3 regions of the Streptomyces venezuelae genome follow, and region 3 is predicted to be linked to each of the others. Evidence: riboswitches for the same ligand, from Rfam matches in the RefSeq annotation. Region 3 holds a riboswitch; each other region holds the start of a gene.
The links. A riboswitch is a leader RNA that binds a small molecule or an ion and turns the genes downstream of it on or off. The one in region 3 is predicted to bind cobalamin.

Region 1 (2,250 bases), 600 kb from region 3:
CGACCTCCAGCCGCAGCAGGGCTTCGCCGCCCAGACCAGCGCCGCGACGGTCATCCTCGCCTCCTCGCACCTGGGCTTCTCGCTCTCCACCACCCAGTCCTGCTCCGGCGCCGTGATGGGCGCGGGCCTCGGCCGCAAGGGCGGCGTCGTCCGCTGGTCGACCGCGACCCGCATGTTCGTCGCGTGGGGTCTGACCCTGCCGGCCGCCGGTCTGGTCGGCGCGGGCGCCGAGTTCCTCACCAAGCAGGGCCCCTGGGGCATCGCGGCCACGGCCGCGCTCCTCGTCGGCGGCTCCGCCGTCATCTGGGTGCTCTCGCGGCGCAACGCCATCGACCACACCAACGTCACCGACGACGAGGTCCGCACGGACGGGGGCGTACCGGCCGAGCCCATCGGCGTCGTGACCACCGCGATCGCCGCCGTCACGCCGCCCCCCGCGGGCACCCTGGCCGCCTCGCCCGTCCCGGACACGTCCGTCAAGGCCGGCGTCTCGGCCCCGACCACGACCACGACCGGCGCCATGGCGGACCCCGCCCGGCCCGCGACGGTGTAAGGACAGACCAGCATGAACATCGACTGGGCAGCTCTCGGCTCCGTCTTCGGCGTCAGCCTCGCGGTGACGGTCGCCCTCGTGGGCCTCTTCACCCTCGGCATCGTCGGCCTCTCCCAGCAGGAGAAGGCGACCGCCGCCTCCGGCGGTTCGGCGGCCGTGGCGCGCACCGGCGCGTACGCGTGCTTCGCGCTGTGCGCGGCGGCCGTGGCGTACGGGATCTATCTGATCGTCGCCTGACGGCAAGGTTTCCCGGAGGGGTGCGGAGCGTACGAAACGCTCCGCACCCCTCCTGTGTGTGGGCCCCAACACACTCTCCCGTCGCAGGTCAACAGCGAGTTGACGGGCATTCGCGGGGCGTGGTGGACTGCCCGGGCCAACTACGGCGGCAGAAGAGGAAGCCGGTGCGAATCCGGCGCGGTCCCGCCACTGTCACCGGGGAGCCACTCCCCGGAAGCCAGGAACTCTCGCCGCCGATTCACGTCGAACCAGGGCGCGGACACCCTGAGTGAGGACACACAACGCCATGAGTGCCGATCGCGATTTCGCGTACGGCGCCGCCGCCGGATTCCTCGGTGACCTGTTGCTCGGCGATCCCCGCCGAGGCCATCCGGTCGCCGCGTTCGGCCGGGCGGCGGGCGCCGTCGAACAGGTGCTGTGGCGGGACCACCGCGGGTGGGGCGCCCTGCACACCGCGGTGTGCGCCGGGGGCGCCGCGGGCGCCGCCGCACTGGCCTCCGCTCTCGTACGCCGCTCCGCCGCGGGCCGTGCCGGAACCGTGGCGCTCACCGCCGCCGCGACGTGGGCCGTGCTCGGCGGCACCTCGCTGGGCCGCGAGGCGCGGGCCGTCGGCGGGGCCCTGGAAGCCGGTGACATCGAGGTCGCCCGGGAGCGGCTGCCCCATCTGTGCGGGCGGGACCCGCAGGCCCTGGACGCCGACGGGATCGCGCGGGCCGTCGTGGAGTCCGTCGCCGAGAACACCTCCGACGCCGTGGTGGGAGCCCTGGTGTGGGGCGCGCTCGGCGGCGTGCCGGGGCTCGTCGCCTTCCGTGCCGTGAACACCCTCGACGCGATGGTCGGCCACAAGTCGGCGCGCTACCGGCGCTACGGATGGGCCTCCGCCCGGCTCGACGACGTCTTCGGCTGGCCCGGGGCGCGGCTCACCGCCGCGCTGGCCGTGGTCGCGGGCGACGCGCCCGCGGAGGCGGTGCGCGCCTGGCGCTCCGACGCCGCGCACCACCCGAGCCCCAACGCCGGTCCCGTCGAGGCCGCTTTCGCGGGGGCTTTGGGCGTACGCCTCGGGGGGACCCTCTCGTACGCGGGACGGGTCGAGCACCGGCCCGTGCTCAACGCGGACGGGCGCGACGTACAGGTGAGGGACATCGAGCGGGCGGTGAAGCTGTCCCGGCGGGTGAGCGGGCTGGCGCTCGGCGTCGCGGTCGTCGCGGGCGTCGCCCGACTGAGGTCAAGGAGAGCTTCGTGAGCGGTGGACTGCTCGTCGCCGGAACCACATCGGACGCCGGGAAGAGCGTCGTCACCGCCGGCATCTGCCGGTGGCTGGCGCGCAAGGGGGTGTCCGTCGCGCCGTTCAAGGCGCAGAACATGTCCCTCAACTCGTTCGTGACGCGCGAGGGAGCCGAGATCGGGCGGGCGCAGGCCATGCAGGCGCAGGCCGCCCGCGTCGAGCCGAGCGCGCTGAT
Region 2 (2,250 bases), 2.1 Mb from region 3:
CCGAGGGCGGCCTGGAGGGCGAACAGCGCGGACTCGACCTCACCGGACGGGGGTTCGTACAGCGGCGAGAACCACGGTTCGTAGTCCGGCTCGATCTCGGTGATCGCCGTCTCCGCCTGGGCGTCGGCGCCGGCGAACGGCTCTTCCTCGTCGTCGCCGAGTCCGAGTGCGATGGGCAGCACGGCGAGTGCGGCCACGATGAGGAGCAGCAGGGTGTTGATCTTCGCGTTACGGCTCATCAGGCACTGGCCCCCGTCTGCGTCCCGGTGGACTTGGTCGGCTCGGTCGTCGCGGTCGGCCGCTTGCGCTGCAACAGCACGCCGAGCCGCGTCAGTTCGCCCTTGCTCGACTGCACGAGCAGCCGCATCACCAGGACGGTGAGCAGTCCCTCGCTGACCGCGAGCGGGATCTGCGTGACGGCGAAGATGCCGCCGAACTTGCCCAGGGCGCCCAGGAACCCGCTGCTCGGGTCGGGGAACGCGAGGGCCAGCTGGACGCTGGTGACGCAGTACGTGGACAGGTCGGCGACGAACGCGCCGAAGAACACGGCGACCATGAGCGGCACGTCGTACCGCTTGAGGAGCCGGTAGACCGCGTATCCCGCCCAGGGCCCGACGATCGCCATGGAGAATACGTTGGCGCCCAGGGTGGTGAGCCCGCCGTGGGCGAGGAGCAGGGCCTGGAAGAGCAGGGTGATGGTCCCGAGCACCGTCATGATCGGCGGTCGGAACAGGATCGCCCCGAGCCCGGTCCCCGTCGGGTGCGAGCAACTGCCCGTCACGGAGGGGATCTTCAGGGCGGAAAGGACGAAGGTGAAGGCCCCGGAGGCGCCGAGGAGCAGCGTGCTCTCCGGGTGTTCCTTGACTTCACGGGTCAGGGAGCGGACTCCGTGGACGACGAACGGCGCGGACGCTACGCCCCAGGCGATCGCGTGCGCCGGTGGGAGGAAACCCTCGGCAATGTGCATGGCTCGGCAGACCCTCTCCAGCACCTCGTGGATGGACAACGCGCCTTGGCCGGTCTCCTGGCTGACGGGTCGTACCGACCGGACTCCGCCTTCCCGGGTACGTGCGTACCCAGTGGCTGCCGCGAGGGCTGGAGCCGGACTTCCCGATCACAGTGGCGAGGGCCGCACCGGCATCACACCGGATTTCCCGTTCACCAAGGCGTGGTGACATTAGTGCGCATCAGACGTGCTGACAACTTGCGCCCTGTTCAAGGCGGTGCCACGCGGGCCGTGCCCCGGAAAGAGTGACGGGGCGCCGGTGGATGGCCCAGGCGTGATTGGCCGTACCGGCGCGGGAGGTACATCTGCGGCTGCCGCCCCGCCACGAATGGAGACGCCTTGAAGGCAGCATCGAGAGTCCGGGCCACCCGTCGCACTCGCATCGGCGCGAAAGTGCTCGCCCTGGTCGCCACGGCCTCGCTCACCGTGGGAGCCCCCTCGTACGCGAGCGCCCCCTCCCCCGAGGACGCCCCGGCCCCGCGGATCACCTCACCCTTCACGGGGCAGTCGGCACAACAGAATCCCGTGCTCGCCGTGAAGTTCGACAACGCGCGCCACGCACGGCCGCACACCGGTCTCGACCGGGCCGACATCGTCTACGTGGAAAAGGTCGAGGGCGGCATGAGCCGCCTGATGGGCGTGTACTCCAGCAAACTCCCGAAGGCCGTCGGGCCGGTGCGCAGTGCGCGCGAGTCGGACATCGAGCTCCTGCGCCAGTTCGGGCGGCCCGCCCTCGCGTACTCCGGGGCGCGCAGCGCCCTGCAGAAGGTGCTGCGGAACTCGCCGCTGTACGCCCGTTCGCACGACCGTGCGCCCGGCGCGTACTTCCGCCACAGCGGACGCCCCGCCCCGCACAACCTCTTCGTCCGCCCGAAGGCACTGCTGCGTACGGCGCCGCGGGCCGAACGTCCGGCCGACATCGGCTTCCGTTTCGGCCCGGCCCCGGCGGGCGGTGCCCGCACCGCCGCGCGGACCGTCCAGTACGCCTCCGCGAGCCACACCTTCCGCTGGTCGCCGCGGCAGGGCCGCTGGCTCGCGTCCTTCGACGGCGCACCGGCCCGCAGCACCTCGGGGAAGCGACTCGGCGCCCGCACCGTCGTGATCCAGCACGTGAACATGCGTCCGTCACGCTTCAAGGACGTCAACGGCGCGGTGACGCCGTACATCGAGACGGTGGGCCGCGGCAAGGCGACGGTGCTGCGCGACGGGAAGCGGTACGCGACGCGCTGGGAGCGTCCCTCGGC
Region 3 (2,250 bases):
AAGCTCACGGCCGCCGGCGCGCCCGCCGACCACCTCGCCCCGCTGCTCCGCGCCCGCGACGAGGGCCGCCCCCGCAAGCTCCCCGGCCTCGCCCCCGCCCTGCCCGACCGCTCCATCACCCCCGGCGAACTCCTCGCCCTGCCCGGCCGCCGCCTGCGCGCCGTCTGGACCCCCGGCCACACGCCCGGCCACGTCTGCCTCCACCTGGAGGAGGACCACCCCGCGGGCCTGCGCGGCAACGGCCGCCTCTTCTCCGGCGACCATCTGCTGCCCGGCATCAGCCCGCACATCGGCCTGTACGAGGACCCCGATTCGGAGACGGTGACCGACCCCCTCGGCGACTACCTGGACTCCCTGGAGCGCGTCGCCCGCCTCGGCCCCGCGGAGATCCTCCCCGCCCACCAGCGCGCGTTCACCGACGCGCCGGCCCGCGTCCACGAACTCCTGGCCCACCACGAGGAGCGCCTGACCGGGCTGCTCGCCCTGCTCGCCGAGCCCCTCACCCCGTGGCAGATCGCCGCGCGCATGGAGTGGAACCGGCCCTGGGACGAAATCCCCTACGGGTCGAGGACCATCGCCGTGTCGGAGGCCGAGGCGCATGTGCGGCGGCTGGTGAAGCTGGGGCGCGCCGAGGCCGTGCCGGGGAGCGATCCGGTCGCGTTCGTGGCGGTGTGACCCGAGGGGTGCGCGGACCGGCCGGTAGAGTGAGGGCGTCGTCCTCACGTCCGCCAAGGGGGAAGCCGGTGCGAATCCGGCGCTGACCCGCAGCCGTGTGCCACGCAACGTGGTGAGCCGGAATGCCCGGCGCGGAACGTGACCGGCTCGCTTCATCGGGCCCCCGATGAGCGGCACCGTCGAGGTATACGGAGCCGGAGCCGCCCGGTCGCCGTGCTCGCACGGTCCGTGCCGCCCCGCTCCCCGCAGGGAGAGGCAACCCGCCCCATCATGAACGTTCGTCGCAGCGCAGCGGTCCTGGCCGCCGCCGTCGCCGTCTTCGGCTCGGCCGCGGCACCGGCCGCCTTCGCGGACGACGCGAAGCCGTCGCCGTCGGCCGCTCTCCCCTCGGGCCTCTACGGCAAGTCCGACCCGAAGTTCGACGGCGTCTTCCGCCAGTCGTACGCCCTGCTCGCCCAGCACACCGAGGGCGTCGAGCCCGCCGCGAAGGCCGTGGACTGGCTGACCGGCCAGCAGTGTGCGAGCGGCGGCTTCGCGGCGTACCGCGCGGACTCCTCCGAGCCGTGCAACTCCAAGACGGCGGTCGACAGCAACTCCACCGCGGCGGCCGTGCAGGCCCTCGCCGCGCTCGGCGGCCAGGACAAGACGGTCAAGAAGAGCGTCGACTGGCTGAAGTCCGTGCAGAACAAGGACGGCGGCTGGGGCAACACCCCGGGACTGCCCTCCGACGCGAACTCCACCGGCATCGTCGTCGGCGCGCTCGTCGCCGCGGGCCGCAACCCCGCCGACGTGAAGTCCCAGGACGGCAAGTCCGCCTACGACGCGCTGCCGAAGCTCGCCATGGACTGCGGCAAGGACGGCGGCGCCTTCGGCCTCGCCGACATGAAGTCCGGCAAGCTCGCGCCGAACGCCTACGCCACCGCCGCCGGTGTGCTCGGCAGCCTCGGCAAGGGCCTCGTCGTTTCCGCCCCCAAGAAGTCCGAGGACGCCGCGCCCAAGTGCGCGAAGCCGGACACGGCCACGCAGGCCGCGAGCAACGGCGTCGGCTATCTGCTCGACACCCTCGGCAAGACCGACGACCACCTGATGTCGTCGATGCCGGGCTCCACGGACCAGCCGGACTTCGGCACCACCGCCGACTCCGTGCTCGCCCTCGCCGCCGCCGGACAGGGCGAGCGGGCGAAGAAGTCCGCCGAGTGGCTCGCCGGTAACTCTGCGGACTGGGCCAAGCAGTCGGGCCCGGCCGCCTACTCCAAGTTGATCTTCGCCGCGCACGCGGCCGGTCTGGACGCGCGCGACTTCGGCGGCGCCGACCTTGTCAAGCAGCTGAACGCCACGGGTCCGGCCCCCGAGACCTCCTCGAAGTCCCCGTCCGACGCGGACTCGGACGAGAAGAAGGACGACGACGGCGGCGTCAGCGTCTGGTGGATCATCGGCGTCGGCATGGTCGCGGGCATCGGCATCGGCTTCCTGTACAGCGGCAACCGCAAGAAGCAGCAGCCGTGACGCGGGACCGTGAGCGGCGCGGACGGGGGCGCGGGCGGCTGACTGTCGGCGTGTTCCTCGCCGCGCTCC

Region 1: linked by a shared signal. The riboswitch ahead of DEJ47_RS08115 (cobalamin biosynthesis protein) and the one ahead of DEJ47_RS10840 (prenyltransferase/squalene oxidase repeat-containing protein) in region 3 are both predicted to bind cobalamin.
Region 2: linked by a shared signal. The riboswitch ahead of DEJ47_RS01200 (energy-coupling factor ABC transporter permease) and the one ahead of DEJ47_RS10840 (prenyltransferase/squalene oxidase repeat-containing protein) in region 3 are both predicted to bind cobalamin.

The regions. Positions count from the first base shown of each region.
Region 1 is NZ_CP029193.1:1,749,827-1,752,076, forward strand. It holds gene DEJ47_RS08105 (inorganic phosphate transporter) at 1-553, shown strand, start outside; gene DEJ47_RS08110 (hypothetical protein) at 566-790, shown strand; cobalamin riboswitch at 897-1,040, shown strand; gene DEJ47_RS08115 (cobalamin biosynthesis protein) at 1,077-2,033, shown strand; gene DEJ47_RS08120 (cobyric acid synthase) at 2,030-2,250, shown strand, end outside.
Region 2 is NZ_CP029193.1:272,146-274,395, forward strand. It holds gene DEJ47_RS01195 (energy-coupling factor ABC transporter substrate-binding protein) at 1-239, opposite strand, end outside; gene DEJ47_RS01200 (energy-coupling factor ABC transporter permease) at 239-967, opposite strand; cobalamin riboswitch at 997-1,181, opposite strand; gene DEJ47_RS01205 (DUF3048 domain-containing protein) at 1,346-2,250, shown strand, end outside.
Region 3 is NZ_CP029193.1:2,346,990-2,349,239, forward strand. It holds gene DEJ47_RS10835 (MBL fold metallo-hydrolase) at 1-675, shown strand, start outside; cobalamin riboswitch at 700-824, shown strand; gene DEJ47_RS10840 (prenyltransferase/squalene oxidase repeat-containing protein) at 946-2,181, shown strand; gene DEJ47_RS10845 (SCO2322 family protein) at 2,178-2,250, shown strand, end outside.